DNA from 4 places in the Desulfosporosinus youngiae DSM 17734 genome. Region 2 is predicted to be linked to each of the others. Evidence: riboswitches for the same ligand, from Rfam matches in the RefSeq annotation. Region 2 holds a riboswitch; each other region holds the start of a gene.
The links. Region 2 has a riboswitch for cyclic di-GMP ahead of nhaB (sodium/proton antiporter NhaB). Riboswitches for the same ligand answer to the same signal wherever they lie in the genome.

Region 1 (4,214 bases), 1.1 Mb from region 2:
GGATTACCTTAAGCCACATTGATGAGCAGGCAGAACTCAAAAAATATCAAGAGGAAGTCCTTTCTAAGGCAAGAGAAACAATGTCGGAGGAGGATATTGCCTATATCGAGGAAGACTTGCGTTCTCCTTGTACCCAAGAGATTGCAGTATTCAGAGCGTTTGCCCAAATTGTCGAGAAAGCCGAAGATCAAGTGGTGGTTATCGACACCGCGCCGACAGGGCACACCTTGCTTTTACTGGATTCCACCCAGAGTTATCACCAAGAGATTAAACGTTCACAAGGCGATATTCCGGAATCGGTGAAAAAACTTCTGCCGAGACTTCGAAATTCAGAGGAGACGGAAGTCATCATTGTTACCCTTGCGGAAGCTACACCGGTCTACGAAGCAATGCGTCTTGAAGGAGATTTGAAACGGGCAGGGATTGCGACGAAATGGTGGGTTATTAACTCTTCTCTGTATCGTACAGGAACCACCAATCAATTATTGGCGGCAAAGGCAAGTCATGAGATCGAGTGGATCAATAAGGTGGATGAACATTCAAAGGGGAATTTTGCTGTAATCCCGTGGAGCGCCGAAGACATTAAAGGAGATAAACTGCTTGAACTCTAGTCTTTATCAACGACTAAGTGAGGGAATTAATAATGAATAAAGTAAAGGTTGCCTTTGTCTGTGTACACAATTCTTGTCGTTCACAGATGGCTGAGGCTCTAGGTAAAAAATTCGCTTCAAATGTTTTCGAGTCGTACTCAGCCGGTACCGAAACAAAGCCTGCTATTGATAAAGACGCCGTCCGGATCGTAAAACAGCTTTATGATATTGATATGGAAAAGACTCAAGTTTCCAAGTTGATTCAAGCTATCCCACAACCAGATATTGTGATTACGATGGGGTGCAATGTTAATTGTCCGTACGTACCGTGTAAGTACCGAGAAGACTGGGGTCTTGAAGATCCAACTGGAAAAAGCGATGATGAGTTTATCAGAGCGGCAAGAATCATCGAAGATAAAGTTTTGAAACTTAAAGAACGGATAATGAGCGGTGAAATTAGTGCTTAGGTATTAAAGAATTATCTGGCTTGGACACTTGGATTCTAGTCCCTGATACCAAGATATTAATGTATGGTGTGCTGTTGGTAAAAGGGATCGTTGGAACGACCGAAATTTTAAATCCTCTGGCCATTGCAACTCGATAAAGCGATCTCTCATCGAACGCTGATCTTACCCCAGTTGGGTGCACCGGGCGTAAGTGCTCATGAGGTAACCCAGCATTCGGGGTTGAAGGTTGTTTACGGTTCGATAGAGGCCATGGCAGAAATGTGTTTAGGTAAAACTGAATAAAGTCAAGGGCAAACCTGCCTAAAGGCAGGGACGCAAAACCGTAGGATCTAAGGTGCTTAAAAGGCGCTATGAATAGCCTGGTTGCCAATGTTGCAAGCCTGTCTTTTAGACAGGCTTTTGTTGTATATGCTTTACAACATTGATTAATGCTTCTCAGGTCTGCCTTTTGCTGACATTTGTACTTGGCGAACGGGGGCCTCAGGATTCATTGCCGCGCTTACCGTTATCAATTCATCAGGAGGTCGAAATAAAGACAGAGCACTTTGTCTATACGGCCTTCCATCAATTCAATACCGCCGAAAACCAGCACTTCGCTTATTGCAAAGTGCTGGTTTTTTCTCAGCAGTTGATTTCACAATATTCAGTCAATTAGGTGCGAAAAACTTTACATGCTGCACCGCTTTCTGCAAAAGCACATCAGTTCCGAATTGCCGCTCACCTCCGCTTGTTCTTCATTTCCAGATTTTAAAGATCGCGAAATGGAGGACAAGCCGATGGCTAAATTAGAAAAAAGGGTGAACTATCGTAAACAGTATCCCGGTTTAAGCGATGAACAGATTGAGGCACTGGAAAAAAGCGACCGCAAGATGGAGTACCAACAATACGACCTGAAAGCAGAGCGGTACCGGATTGACTATGTTAAGCGGACCGTTGCATTCGTTCCCAGCCGGGAAGACTCCTATGAACGGCCGCTGGAGGAAAACCGGCAGTTTGCCGATGAGCGGGTAAGCGTAGAGAATGCTGCAGTGAAAACGGTCATGCTTGAGAAAATGCAGACTTGCCTGGAACTCCTGGCACCGAAGGAAAAGGAGCTGATCACTGAGCTGTTTCTTAAAGGCAAGAGCGAACGGCAGCTGTCAAGGGAAACCGGTATTCCTTATATGACCATTCATGACCGGAAGATTAAGATTCTGGGCAAATTAAAAAAACTCATGGATAAGTAAAAATAGTTCCGTGCAACCCCCTCACTCAACGTGGAAATAAGTGAGGGGGTTTCTTTATGCCCTTTCTGTTCTTTGAAAACTAAAAATCCGGCAGCATAAATACATGAACTGTCCAGCCGTGCTGAGCGGCAGCGACGTTGACAGGCGCGCCAAGACTACCTGCGGATGGGTGACAGGTATCCGTCGAACCGATGGCATCGAAGGCGACGAGCGGGAATGCCCGGTCATAAAACAGCCCGTGGTGGGCTGTTTCGCAAGGAAATGGACAGGGATAATGCTACTTCCGTCCAGCCACAGCCCTGCTGCAAGCAGGATCAGGCAATGGGGGCGGCTTCCAGAGATCCTGGGAGAGGTGAATTCCTATGAGGTTTGTTTAACCGGCAGACCGTTTATGCTGCCGCCCTGGAAGAATCATGGATTCTTTTGTGCTTCGGGAAGTAGCGTCGAATAGAAGCACGGCAACTGTTTTGGAAATGAAGAACAAACTCATCACTTTGATCTTAGATACTGCGCGGCGGGGCTTAAAAGTTCTGCCGTGTAGTATCTAAGCTAAATCTTATGTATTGGTGGGATAAAAATGACGGATGAGAAACAAAGGGCCTGGGTTTACCTGCGAGTTGGCGCTTCCGGGGATGCAAATTACTGCTTGAAAAAGCAAAGTGAGGTACTCTCGGACTATGCTAAATGGCAGGGATATGAGGTCGTCGGAATAGCTCAGGATATCGGCAGCGGTCCGAGTTTTAAACAAAACGGTTTGGCCAAAGTGGCGGAAGCCGCTGCTGCAGGCGAGATGAAGGCCTTGTTCATTGCAAGTCTTGGCAGAGATGAGGTACCAACTATTAATTTTCTCCGCGGGCTGAATGAACAGGGCATTAAGATTTTCTCGGCCAAAGAGGGTGAGATCAATGCTGCTCTCTTTAAGATACTTTCCCCGCAAGTGGTTGACGCCTTGATGAATTTAGCGAATCCGCGAGTCATGGAACATCCTTATTTAGTGGCTTATTCCGAGGATGATATCTACGTTCCCCATGTCTTAAAGGTAACTCCGAAAAATATCGCAGCCTTTATCGCTCAAAGTACGACCGGGGCAGGGGGCGACGTACTTATCACTACACCCAGTGATGTGGCCGTTATTTCAACCCATGATGGCGTTATCGACTATTGCTCGGATCAGGATTTTTTAGAAAATGAACTACTTCCTATGCTTACTTCCATGCAGCAGGGGGATATGGAGATCCCTGCTGTGGAGGAAATGGCTGAGGGAGGCGTTCTTGATTCCCGGCAAGAAGCTGATCCGGAACGGGCGGAAACGGATGCTCAGACACTGGAGGATAATCCGAGTATGACCCTTAAAATGGAATATTAGGATTGAGCTAAAATTTGACTTTCGTCGGCCACTGTCTACCTAAAAGCAGGGGCGGTCAATGGGTTGTTTTCGGAGATTCCGGGGTATCGCCCATTGCCGGATCTTGGGTGAGTTGCAGTTTCTAAGGGGGGCTGAATCGGCAGTCCGTTTATACTGCCGCTCTTTAAGATTAGGGTTCTTATGCTGTTTTGGAGTAGGCGCATTGAAGCGCGGCAATTGTTTTGGAAAGGCCTGCAAGGAGATCTCTTTGATCTCAGATAGCCGCGGCAGAGGAAATTCTCCTGCCGCATCCATGTGAGATTAAAGGCCGAAACTAAGGAGGAATCCCAATGAAAACGTCAAGACAGGATGAGATTATAGGAAAGACCGGGTCATTGGCTATGTATACGGCTATGACTGAAGTCGGAGGGCATTTTATTTTGAAAATACCACGGCTAACATCACCGACTGTATTATGCTCCACGGAGAAAATGCGGACAAAATGATTTGAACGGACAGACTCGCTCATCTGACTATAAATTCCTTCGGAGCTATCATCAACCGCTGCCCGGCTCAGACACTGCTT
Region 2 (4,214 bases):
GCGCTGAAATGTTATCCGCTCCCTGCAGGCGGACTTTTGGCGATCGAAGCCGTTGTGATCGGGCTTACTAACCCGCATTCGATCTATCACGAAGTTGAACTGAACCTGCCGGTTATTCTGCTTCTGATGTTCATGGTTGCCGGGATTTATTTTATGAAAGAAGGTCTTGTGTACCTGTTTACCAAGATCCTTACCAAAGTACGCTCTAAAGTCGCCCTTGCCTTCCTGTTCTCTATACTGGGGGCGGTTCTCTCCGCTTTTCTGGATGCGCTGACCGTAACGGCAGTGATTATTGCCGTGGCCTATGGATTCTATAACATTTTCCACAAATTTGCTTCCAGCGAAAAAGTATACGAAACCTATGACATCAATCACGACCATATTGTTGATGACATATATCAGGAAGATCTCAATCAGTTTCGTGGCTTTCTGCGCAATCTTATGATGCATGGTGCCGTGGGTACCGCCCTGGGCGGAGCAACAACACTGGTTGGTGAGCCTCAGAACCTGCTGATCGGCTCTATTATGAAATGGGACTTCGTTGATTTCTTTTTAAACAGCGCACCTGTGTCTATCCCGGTGCTGATCGCCGGTCTTCTGACCGCCATCACCCTTGAAGTCACCAAGTTTTGGGGGTACGGCTATCAGCTTCCTGATTCTGTTCGAAAGGTCATGGAAGACGACACCAAAGCCAAAGATGCCGCGCTGGATACTCGCGGACGTATACGCCTGATTATTATGGCTGTATGCGGCGTTCTGCTGATCTTTTCCCTGGCGTTGCACCTGGCGGAAGTCGGTATTATTGGTCTGATGATTATCATCCTGCTTACCTCTTTCAACGGGGTTATTGAAGAAGGGCGCATCGGTCATGCCTTTGAAGAAGCAATGCCGTTTACCGCACTGCTTATCGTATTTTTCTCCATCGTTGCGGTTATTCATGACCAGCATCTGTTCACTCCGATTGTTCATTGGGTATTACAGCTGGAAGGACAGGATCAGCTTGTGGCTTTTTTTGCGGCAAACGGTGTCCTTTCCGCAATCAGTGACAACGTATTTGTGGCTACCGTATATATGACCGAAACCCAGAAAGCCTTTGAAGCCGGAGGCATTGCGCTGGAGCATTACAACAAGATGGCAGTTGCAATCAACATGGGTACAAACATCCCTTCCGTTGCTACACCAAACGGTCAGGCAGCATTCCTGTTCCTGCTGACCTCCGCGCTTGCTCCGCTGATTCGCCTGTCTTACCTGGAAATGGTGAAACTGGCTCTGCCTTATACCATCGTTATGTCTCTTACAGGTGTGCTGGCTACAATGTACCTGTTGTAAGCCTGAATAGTATTGTACAACTAAATACTCTTAAAATCGGTTGGGGTAAACTTCGCGAAAGCGAAGGACGCTAAAATCATGGGTCTAAGGCTGCTAATTCATATTGGAATTAGGCTAGGATCGCCAGATTACAAGCAGGAACTTCTCAGGGAGAGTAGTCATCTTAAGACTGCTCTCCCTTTATTTTGGGAATGTTAAACTATCATATGGAGGTGTATTAAATGCTTATTGTCTTAGCCGTTATCTTTTCATTCAGCTATTTTCTTTTATCATCACAGAGAAAATCCCTAGGTCAATCATTGCAGTCTTGGTAACGTCACGACCGTTTTATTAATTGTTCCTATAATCATCCCCATTGCCGGTCAACTGGCAACCCGGCAGAATGCTACAGTAAGCGACTGACCTGTGACTATTCGCAATGTTGTTAAGCAACAATAAAATTTCTAATTTGGAGGAGTGTCATATGAAACAGACGGGTACCGGACAAGTGAAACAGATGGGCATCGGACAGGCATTCAGAGCAAATTTCCTGGGCCACGCTCCCAACTGGTACAAAACAACCATTCTTGCCTTCCTGGTGTTGAACCCTATTTTGATGTTGACTCTCGGTAAGTACGTTACCGGGTGGGTTCTGATTGTCGAATTTATTTTTACCCTGGCCATGGCGCTGAAATGTTATCCGCTCCCTGCAGGCGGACTTTTGGCGATCGAAGCCGTTGTGATCGGGCTTACTAACCCGCATTCGATCTATCACGAAGTTGAACTGAACCTGCCGGTTATTCTGCTTCTGATGTTCATGGTTGCCGGGATTTATTTTATGAAAGAAGGTCTTGTGTACCTGTTTACCAAGATCCTTACCAAAGTACGCTCTAAAGTCGCCCTTGCCTTCCTGTTCTCTATACTGGGGGCGGTTCTCTCCGCTTTTCTGGATGCGCTGACCGTAACGGCAGTGATTATTGCCGTGGCCTATGGATTCTATAACATTTTCCACAAATTTGCTTCCAGCGAAAAAGTATACGAAACCTATGACATCAATCACGACCATATTGTTGATGACATATATCAGGAGGATTTAAATCAGTTTCGTGGCTTTCTGCGCAATCTTATGATGCATGGTGCCGTGGGTACCGCCCTGGGCGGAGCAACAACACTGGTTGGTGAGCCTCAGAACCTGCTGATCGGCTCTATTATGAAATGGGACTTCGTTGATTTCTTTTTAAACAGCGCACCTGTGTCTATCCCGGTACTGATCGCCGGTCTTCTGACCGCCATCACCCTTGAAGTCACCAAGTTTTGGGGATACGGCTATCAGCTTCCTGATTCTGTTCGAAAAGTCATGGAAGACGACACCAAAGCCAAAGATGCTGCGCTGGATACTCGCGGGCGTGTACGCCTGATTATTATGGCTGTATGCGGCGTTCTGCTGATCTTCTCCCTGGCGTTGCACCTGGCGGAAGTCGGTATTATTGGTCTGATGATTATCATCCTGCTTACCTCTTTCAACGGGGTTATTGAAGAAGGGCGCATCGGTCATGCCTTTGAAGAGGCACTGCCGTTTACTGCACTGCTTATCGTATTTTTCGCCATCGTCGCGGTTATTCATGACCAGCACCTGTTCACGCCGATCATTCAATGGGTACTGCGCCTGGAAGGCCAGAATCAGCTTGTGGCTTTCTTTGCGGCAAACGGTGTCCTTTCTGCAATCAGTGACAATGTATTTGTGGCTACCGTATATATGTCCGAAACCCAGAAAGCCTTTGAAGCCGGAGGCATTGCGCTGGAGCATTACAACAAGATGGCAGTTGCAATCAACATGGGGACAAACGCTCCTTCCGTTGCTACACCAAACGGTCAGGCGGCGTTCCTGTTCCTGCTGACCTCCGCGCTTGCTCCGCTGATTCGCCTGTCTTACCTGGAAATGGTGAAACTGGCTCTGCCTTATACCATTGTTATGTCTCTTACAGGTGTGCTGGCTACAATGTACTTGTTGTAATCTTTCTCATCCCAACACCGAAAATACCCTCTCCGCATTTAGGGCAGCACCCTTGGTCCAGGCGGTTAACCAGGACAGGTTCACGTTCAATCACCGCTGCACCGCACTGAGGACAAAAGGTTGTACTTCCACCCCTGACATTCCCTAAATACACGTAGGGCAAATACTCTTTGGCTATATCCCAAGCCCGTTCCAACGTCTTTCGCTCCGTAGGCGGAACGGCAAGCCGATAAGCCGGATGATAGGCACTCAAATGCCAGGCCAGCGGAACATTAAGCTGCCGTAACCAGCGCGCCAGCTCCGTAATCTCTTGGGGATCATCATTAACCCCTTGAATAACAAGGGTCGTCACTTCCAGATGAACCCGCCCTGCCAAACGCTCCACACTATCTAAAACCCAAGCCAGTTTGCTTCCGCAGTAGTGTTGATAAAATTCCTCCGAGAAGGCTTTAATATCAATATTGACCGCATCCAGCCACGGAATCAGCTCCTCAAGAAAGTGGGGTGAAATCGTTCCGTTACTCACTAAAACCACCTGCCCCCCTTGAGCTCGCACAAGAGGAGCAGTATCTCGGATCATCTCAAACCACACACTCGGCTCTGAATAGGTAAAACACAGCCCAATGGATTCCTGCTCACGCCCGGCAAGCTTTCCAAGCTCGGCGGGCGTGACTTTTCTTCCGACTTGATGTTGCTGGGATATCTCATAATTTTGACAAAAAGAACAGCTAAGATTGCAGCCAAAGCCTCCCACGGAGAATATCCAAGAGCCGGGATAGAAATGATACAAAGGCTTCTTCTCGATTGGGTCTATATTCCAAGCCGCCGCTTCACCATAGGTTCGGGATACAACCTCTCCCTCACGGTTTTCCCGGGCCTGACACCGACCTGC
Region 3 (4,214 bases), 1.9 Mb from region 2:
GGAATTGGATTGGTCAGCCACTGTCTTTCGGAAATAATGATTTCTATGTTATCCTCTATTGGTTTAATGGTACGGTTTGTTTTTTCTGTTATCGGGGCTCAGGTTTAATCAATCTTTAATGCTTCATAGCTTGCTAAGTCGCCTGGGAAACCAATCTATTTTGCTTGAATAGGGAAGCTTGACCCGCTAATGAAGTCTCTTAACCTTTGCCAGTTTAGACCAAGAGACTTCGGTAACTCGGTAAGACGCTACTAGACAATGCGTCACATATTTAGTTTGAGTTTTTTTGTTGGTTGTAACGTATTCTCGTACAATCATAGTTAATTAATACAAAGGAAAACCCAGGCGATTTAGACCTAGGTCTGGCGAAAGTCGGGTTAAATAAAAGCGCGAAGATCACTAGTAAAAAAGTATGGGGGAGGAGCATCATGAACGTAGTGTCAATTGATGATTATCCATTATCAAGACAGGGCCTTATGGCAGTTCTTGGGTTAGAAAGTGAGTTTGAGTTTGCGGGGGAAGCTTCCAGTGTTAAGGAAGCACGTGAAGTTATTTTCAGATTAAAACCAGAGATTATTATTATAGACCTAAAGCTAAAGGATGAAAGCGGTTTTGATATTATCTCTGAAGTCAAAGAGTTAGATAGTGATTGTAAAGTTGTTATATTAACTTCTTCATTAGACCCGGATGACTTTAAACGTGCGTCTGAGTTTGGTGTTGATGGGTATATTCTAAAAGACGCTATGCCAGAGGAAATAGTTAATGCTGTTCGGCTGGTCAGTAAGGGGAGAAAGTATTACGATCCGTCTATTATGGAAATTGTAATGAAGAAAGAAAACCTGCAGCATAATGTTGAAGAGTTAACGTCTAGAGAACTAGAGGTTCTGGCAGCGTTGGGTAAAGGTTTAAGTAATAAAGATATAGCTGAGCAGCTATTCATTTCCGAGTATACCGTTAAAAAACATGTTAGCCAAATTTTCGGTAAACTTGGACTAAGCTGTCGTACACAGGCAGCGCTTTATGCAAATAAACATAAACTTGGAAGTTTATTAGTGTAATCTAATATTGATGAGTAAAAAAGCCACTGCCTGAGCATTGGCTTTTTTGTGTTATCAGATCTGGTTTTCGCTACAAATTTAACCACCAATAAAGATGCAGCAGATTTGTCAATAAATAAATCACTAAGACCAGACTAAGTGAATATTTAACTAATCGTTGCGATTGTTCTCGTGCTATCCAACAAATAACTCCCATAAATAGGGGGAGTAATAACTTAGCACAAATGACACTACTAGGGTTCATAGTGATAAGACCCCGCATTAATGGATTAGCCTCTTCAATAACCTTTAGATTCAGCCCCCAAAAAGTTAATAGTCCATCGAGTGCATTCAAAATAAAAAGAATACCCGAAGCAAAAATAATTCTTCTTTCATACACTTTCATAAATTGCTCCTAGAAAAAGATTTAACTTTATGTCTATTATCTGTTAGTTTTTCGTATTAATCGTCCTACATAGGGTTAACTAGAGATAGCCAAATAGGCGCTTTTAGCGGTATTATTGAGGTGAAATATTGAGTCTACTTTTGGGTAGAAAAGTATACTTCAGTACTATACCGCGTGAGGCCCTGATACATAGAGCCAGGTATAATCAGAAGCTATATCCGGGTCGGAAAATGTAGATATAAGAATAATGAAACAAAAACAAAAACAAAATTTGTGATTTAAGCGAAAGAGAAAGCAGAAAACCTCCGAAAAAAGCGAATAGAGAAAAATGCTGGTGGAAATAAATGGTTGACAAAGAAGTTTCGTAAATTATAATAGTATTATTAGAAGATTGCGAGAAATACGTCGTGTTTAAGATGGGTGTATTTTTACACATTCAGAAGGGTTATGGGATTTTAATGGCATGTACGTGTGAGACAATGAATTGCAGTTTATAATTGGTCACGAAGAATTGCAAGGAGTCAAACGTGAAACCGGCACACTCATATTTGAGTGTGCCGTTTACGATTCGGGTCCATGAATGAAATGGGAAGGTAGAATGGGGGTGAGAAAGATAACGAATAATGAGATCCGTATGATAGGTAATCTCTGTTGGCTTGTTCTTACAGTTAATTACCTATGGGTGGATGAATCGATTTCCTTAACTAACAAAATACTTAAGATAATCCTCATTTATGTGCTGGCAGAAATTATAACTGGTATGTTGATTGAACTTAACAACATGCGTGAACATACCTTAGCTCTTCGTCAATCAAACGTTAAATTCGAGTCGGCAGTTAATGAACTTATACAGTTTTATCATTCAATTGATTTTCAGAAAAGTTCGAATAGTACATCTGATATTACACGTGAATTGTGCGAGTATATAATCAAAATATCGGGAGTTGATTCGGCTTTTGTATGGCTCTATTCACAAAATGGAGATAAAAACTCAATCCTGCTAACACCTGAAAACAAACGCCAAGAAGTCGTTATTGCAAATGAATCAGGACAAGTTTGGGATAATCTTCGAAATGAAGAAGAAGCTGCATTAGTTCAATTCGGAGATACATGGTATTATTTAGCCCCAGTTAAAACGGCAACATGTTTTTATGGATTTATAGGAGTATTTTGGGATGAGGCCACTAGTGCCAAGTTCAAGGAAAGACTCCACCAAAACGTCAGACTCCTTGCGGAATGGAGTGCAATTATCTATGAGCGGGTGGACACAGATAACAGGGCAGTAAAATCGATGATTGAAGCGGAACGAAAACGCATAGGTGAGGAAATTCACGACCTTAGTTCTGGACGTCTTTTTAGCGCTGTTTGTGCCACGTCTGCTTTAGCAAAGTCCGAAAAAGTAGATATAAAAGATCGTGAACAACTTAAGCTTATCACAAGTACAGTTAATCAAGCGCTCAGCGAGCTTCGTTCAATAATCTACTCACTCAAAGTTACTTCTGATAAAGATTGGCTCCAGCAGATAAAACGCTACCTCTATGAGGTCGAAAGACTTCATGGGGTTTCCGTCTCTTTAGTAATTAGTGAAATGGATGTAGACCTTGGAGGACAACAGGCTCGAGCGTTGTATCGGATTATTCACGAAGCAGCAAATAATGCCTTGAAACATGGCCGATGTAAAAATTTAACGGTTGAATTCATGAATATAGGAGAGGAATTACATTTAACGATTACAGATGATGGGAAAGGTTTTGAACCGATAAATAGCGCCGATGAGCACCAGGGTTTAGGGTTAATCAATATGACTAGTTTAGCTCATTCCATTAATGCAATCTTATCTATTGAAACTCACTTGGGGCAAGGTACCCTGATAAGAATCGTTTTGCCAAATGAAAGTGCGGGGATCACTATGTTGAAAAGCGGATAAAACTGAGGTGGTTATGGCTGTGCGTCCCGAAAAAATTGAATTTGAAAATGGAATATCAGTCAAAGCATATGTCAGAGGATGTCAATATCCCTACCACTGGCATGATACGCTGGAAATTATTCAGGTGCTGAAGGGGTCAATCAATATCGATGTTGGCGATCACAACCTTACGCTGCATGAAAATGATATTGCAATCGTAAACATGGGCGAGCTTCACCGTATCACAAAAACTCATGAGGATAATAAAATTCTGTTTATACAAATTGATGGATGTTTCTGCAGCAGCGTCCTGCCGGATGACGAATATCTGTTTTTTTACTGCTGCTCCGCTTACCATGAAACGGAAGCACCACAAAAATATAAAAAACTTAGGAGATATACTGCCCTGCTGACATCGGCGTTAATGGATAATCCCCGTGGAGAGCATAAACAAAATATCGAAAGTATTCTGGTGGACATGCTGGACTATCTTACCTATAATTTTGATTTTCTGCGCTGGGGTTATGGAACTACACCCTTTACTGAAAAGCTTGTAAATAGGCTCAAGCAAATAGCTAAATATGCAATCAGCGATCTTGATGTACAGTTGAGGCTGAAAGAACTGGCCGTTGAGGTAGGCGTCAGCTTGCAGCATTTAAGTCATGATATAAAGGATAAATTCGGATTAACCTTTCTGGAATTATTATATTACAGTAGATGCGCATATGCCGCAAAGCTTCTGTTAAGTACGGATGCACGGATAATCGATATTGCTATGGCGTGCGGATTTTCTGATACAAAATATTTAGTTAAATATTTTAGACAATACTTTCATACCTATCCTTCGGCGTTTCGTAAAGTGCAC
Region 4 (4,214 bases), 130 kb from region 2:
AAACAGATAACTCCCAGGTAACCTTAGATAATTCTCATTCATCAGTGCCATAAATTTATGAGTCCCCCTTCTTAACTCCATTGCCTAAATTAAGTATTCTCTTATTAAACAATTTCTATAATTATAGCACATTTTACTTTATAGACCGTTTTTCTGCAATTGGGTTGAGTTAAAATATTAATTTTGCTTTATAACTGCATAATTTGCGTGGTAAAATAAGAATTAAAGGTGTGTCAAAAGGGGATATCAATGGACAATCCCTTTGACAGCCCCTTGACACCCACAGGACAGAATTGGAGTGTAAACAATGCAAATACCATCGATACGTTTGGAAGGGTTAGGAGCGTCCGTTTTTACAGAAATGGATAATTTGAAGAGGGAATTGGAAAGGGCGGGAAAGAGCCTTATTAATCTTAGTATTGGAAGTCCTGACCGTGCTCCGGATCTTGAAATTCGTAAGGTTCTTAGTCAAGGAGTTCTGGATGATAACCAATATGGTTATACCCTAACCCGGGGAACAGAAGAATTTCGCAGGGTTTGTGCAAAATGGTACCAGGAACGGTTTGGAGTCACTTTAAATCCGGAAACTGAGGTTCTGCCATTAATGGGTTCCCAGGATGGGCTGGCTCATATTTTTCTGGCCTACATTGATTCTGGTGATCTGGCTTTAATTCCCGACCCGGGATACCCCATCTATTCGGCTGGTTTAATGCTTGCCGGCGGAGAAAAAATTGCGATGCCTTTGTTGAAAGAGAATGAGTTTCTGCCTGACCTGAAACAAATTGAGCCTGATATCGCCCGCAAGGCAAAGCTTATGTTTTTAAATTATCCCAACAACCCCACTGCAGCAGTTGCCAGCCTCTCCTTTTTTGACGAGGTTGTCGAGTTCGCTAAAGAATATGATCTTCTTATCTGTCATGATGCTGCTTATTCCGAACTGGCCTTTGAGGGCTTCAGACCTGTGAGTTTCTTGCAGGCACGAGGGGCAAAAGAGGTCGGAATTGAATTCCATTCCGTATCCAAGACCTACAATTTAGCCGGAGCGAGATTAGGCTTTGTCGTCGGGAACGCTGATGTCATTGGAACTCTTTCTCAACTTAAATCAAATATCGATTATGGTGTCTTCGCTCCAGTCTTAGCCGCCGGAGCTTACGCACTTCGCAATGCACAAGATTCAATTGAAGAGAATAAGAGCGCTTATCAGAGGCGACGGGACATCTTGATCGAGGGGTGTGCTAAAGCCGGTTGGAAAATGCCGATTCCCCAGGGTTCCATGTTTATTTGGGCGCCTGTTCCGAATGAGCAGGACTCAGTATCCTTTGCGATGGACTTGGCTCGTGAGGCAGGTGTCATCGTAGTGCCGGGGATGGCCTTTGGAGAGTATGGAGAGGGATTCGTCAGGATAGCTATGGTTCAGAATGAAAGCGTGCTGCGGGAAGCGGTGCAGCGAATTCAGCAGTTCTTATAAAGAGAGATGTCACAACTCATTTAATGAAGAAATGAACCAATGAAAACGCCGGGCAATGATTTAGTGAGACCTACGGAACACTTATTTGTGTTTCGTAGGTTTTCTTTTTGGAGAGGGATCAGGTTTTAATTATAGGGGGTATAAAAATAAGAAAACCTAAGGCAGGAGGAAAATAGAATTTTTTGTCGAATAAACGGTAACACTGATTTTTCTGAACTTATTTATTTGCAAACATGTCACATGGTAAGGACGCAAAGCCACGGGTCTAAGGATAGTACTACTACAATCAGGATAGCCGGGCTGCGGAAGTGTACATTCAAAATGTCTATCTGCTGAAAGTTCGGTAGTTAGGCTTTTTTGTTTTTAGACGAATAGGGGGGATAGTTTAACTGAAATCAAGTTTGACCTATAGGCTGCTAAGCCGTATCAGCACGTAACTGATCGTTGACATATGAATGGAGCTGAAATTATGTTTAAGAGATTATTTAATGGTTCTAGTATCAGTGGTAAGACAATGGCAACTATATTACCCTTAGTATTATTAACCCTGGCGGCAATGTCCCTGGTTAGCTACAAATATTCGGAAACTGTACTAAAAAGCGAGATCCAAAATAAAATGACCGCTCAACTGAATGGGACGATCAAAGATATTGAGAAACAATTAACGGCCCATGATACGTTGCTTCAAGGCTTAGCACGTACTGTAGAATCTGTCGGAAATGGCGTAAATGCTGAGGAGTATGCGGGTTTACTAACAGAAATCATTACAGCTAATAGTGTTACATTCGGAGCAGGTGTGTGGTATGAGCCATATGCCTATAACAGTGACACCCAATACTTTGGCCCCTATGTCTACAAGGATAAAGAAGGCAACGTAGTATTTACCAATGAATTTGCTGACCCTAAATATGATTATCCCAGCCAAGGCTGGTATACAATAAGCAAAGGCATCTCAGAAAAATCAATATGGACGGATCCCTATTATGATGAGGGCACGAACGCTACCATATTAACGGATAACGTCCCGTTTTATGATAAGAGCGGAAATTTCAAGGGTACAATTACAGGTGGAATTGATTTCATAACTCTGCAAACCTTAATTAGTAATATCCAATTAGATATTAAAGCAGATATATATCTTTTGAATAAGGAAGGGAAGTACCTGGCGAATCCAAACCCGGACAAGATCATGAATATCAAGATTACCGAAGAAGAAAATTCCAGTTTAAAGGAAGCGGCAGAAAAGATGCTGACTGAAAAAACCGGTACGTTTCCCTACAATGACAAGAGTGCTGCAAGGCAAGTTTACTATGCGGAAGTTCCTCAGTTTGGCTGGATTTTAGCCATTGATGTTGAGGAGACTGATTTGCTGGCTCCTTTAAAGGATTTATTAAATCGGATGTTAATCCTGATTGTGCTGGCCGTTGCCATAACCGGCACAGTACTCATCTTGTATAGCCGATATATTGTTAAAAATATAAAACAGGTCAACCAATTTGCAGCAGCTATTGTTCAAGGAGATCTGAGCCAAACTATTGTGGTTCGTTCAAAAGATGAGTTCGGACAAATGACAGACAATCTTAACCTGATGATCAAGAATTTTAAGGGCATTATTGAAGGGATCGTTAACAGTTCTCAGCAATTAGCGGCCTCAGCAGAAGAATTGACGGCCAGTGCAGACGAAGGCAGCAGAACAACGGAACAAATTGTTTACTCCATTCAGGAAGTATCTGAAGGGGTTAGTCAAAAACTCACGGGGGTTGATGCTACGGCACAATCCGCCCAATTAGTTTCTGAGCATATGAATTCGATAACTCAAGATATTCATTTGGTTACGGCTGGCTCGCTTTCCACATCAGAAAAAGCCGCTATAGGGAATAGTGTTGTCAGAAAAGCTGTTGACGAGATGCAAGCGATTAGCAGTAAGGTCACAGAGGCGGCAGATGTTGTAAATAGCCTAGGGGTAAAATCAGGGGAAATTGGTGAAATAGTGGCATTAATAACCAACATTGCAGCTCAAACCAATCTCCTTGCTCTAAATGCAGCGATCGAAGCTGCAAGGGCGGGAGAGCAGGGAAGAGGGTTTGCAGTTGTTGCAGATGAAGTTCGTAAACTTGCCGAACAGTCCAGTGATGCAGCTGGAAAAATCAGTGGGTTAGTTGGTGAGATTCAAAAAGAAACCACGAAAGCGGTTAAGACTATGAACGATGGAACTGTTGCGGTCCAAGACGGGATTACCATGGTTAATTCGGCAGGTGAAGCGTTCCGGGATATCTTGCAGGGTGTTAACGACTTTTCAAAGCAGGCACAAGCTGTTGCTGAGGTAGTCGGGAAGGTTGGAGCAAGTACTGAGACAATCGTTTCCTCAATCATGGAGGTAGCTTGCATTCCGAAGGATATTGCCGGCAGTCTTGAAAATGTGGTTGCCGGGACAGAAGAACAGAGTGCTTCTATGGAGGAAATTCGCAGGTCGGCAGCCTCCCTTGCCCAAATGGCAGCAGATTTCCAAGGCAGTGTGACGATGTTTAAACTATAGCGGGGTAAGTATTCAACGTTAATTTGCTGATCAGGAAAGCTATGGAAAGGTACCTAAGACCTTCTCATAGCTTTTCATTTAATTTAGAAGCCTCACGTCTGAAGTTGGCGGAGTTTCCTTCGCTTAGCGAAGAATGTTATAATTAGATGTATACGTTTATCAAGTTATACAATCGGTTTTAGGGAGGATTAATCATTGGATTTCAATGAG

Region 1: linked by a shared signal. The riboswitch ahead of DESYODRAFT_RS07510 (sigma-70 RNA polymerase sigma factor region 4 domain-containing protein) and the one ahead of nhaB (sodium/proton antiporter NhaB) in region 2 are both predicted to bind cyclic di-GMP.
Region 3: linked by a shared signal. The riboswitch ahead of DESYODRAFT_RS10985 (sensor histidine kinase) and the one ahead of nhaB (sodium/proton antiporter NhaB) in region 2 are both predicted to bind cyclic di-GMP.
Region 4: linked by a shared signal. The riboswitch ahead of DESYODRAFT_RS02850 (methyl-accepting chemotaxis protein) and the one ahead of nhaB (sodium/proton antiporter NhaB) in region 2 are both predicted to bind cyclic di-GMP.

Annotation. Positions count from the first base shown of each region.
Region 1 is NZ_CM001441.1:1,573,948-1,578,161, forward strand. Features, by position in the region: gene arsA (arsenical pump-driving ATPase) at 1-611, shown strand, start outside; gene DESYODRAFT_RS07505 (arsenate reductase ArsC) at 644-1,057, shown strand; partial or broken gene DESYODRAFT_RS29885 (mercury methylation corrinoid protein HgcA) at 1,063-1,306, shown strand; cyclic di-GMP riboswitch class I at 1,337-1,428, shown strand; gene DESYODRAFT_RS07510 (sigma-70 RNA polymerase sigma factor region 4 domain-containing protein) at 1,834-2,283, shown strand; gene DESYODRAFT_RS28005 (hypothetical protein) at 2,387-2,734, shown strand; gene DESYODRAFT_RS07515 (recombinase family protein) at 2,861-3,649, shown strand; gene DESYODRAFT_RS28015 (hypothetical protein) at 3,979-4,134, shown strand.
Region 2 is NZ_CM001441.1:460,896-465,109, reverse strand. Features, by position in the region: gene nhaB (sodium/proton antiporter NhaB) at 1-1,329, shown strand, start outside; cyclic di-GMP riboswitch class I at 1,364-1,465, shown strand; gene nhaB (sodium/proton antiporter NhaB) at 1,793-3,322, shown strand; gene amrS (AmmeMemoRadiSam system radical SAM enzyme) at 3,303-4,214, opposite strand, start outside.
Region 3 is NZ_CM001441.1:2,356,082-2,360,295, forward strand. Features, by position in the region: gene DESYODRAFT_RS28145 (hypothetical protein) at 1-37, shown strand, start outside; gene DESYODRAFT_RS10975 (response regulator) at 429-1,058, shown strand; gene DESYODRAFT_RS10980 (DUF5658 family protein) at 1,129-1,443, opposite strand; cyclic di-GMP riboswitch class II at 1,907-1,991, shown strand; gene DESYODRAFT_RS10985 (sensor histidine kinase) at 2,042-3,370, shown strand; gene DESYODRAFT_RS10990 (AraC family transcriptional regulator) at 3,384-4,214, shown strand, end outside.
Region 4 is NZ_CM001441.1:589,788-594,001, forward strand. Features, by position in the region: gene DESYODRAFT_RS02840 (LL-diaminopimelate aminotransferase) at 1-51, opposite strand, end outside; gene DESYODRAFT_RS02845 (aminotransferase class I/II-fold pyridoxal phosphate-dependent enzyme) at 308-1,468, shown strand; cyclic di-GMP riboswitch class I at 1,685-1,776, shown strand; gene DESYODRAFT_RS02850 (methyl-accepting chemotaxis protein) at 1,938-4,004, shown strand; gene DESYODRAFT_RS02855 (Tex family protein) at 4,200-4,214, shown strand, end outside.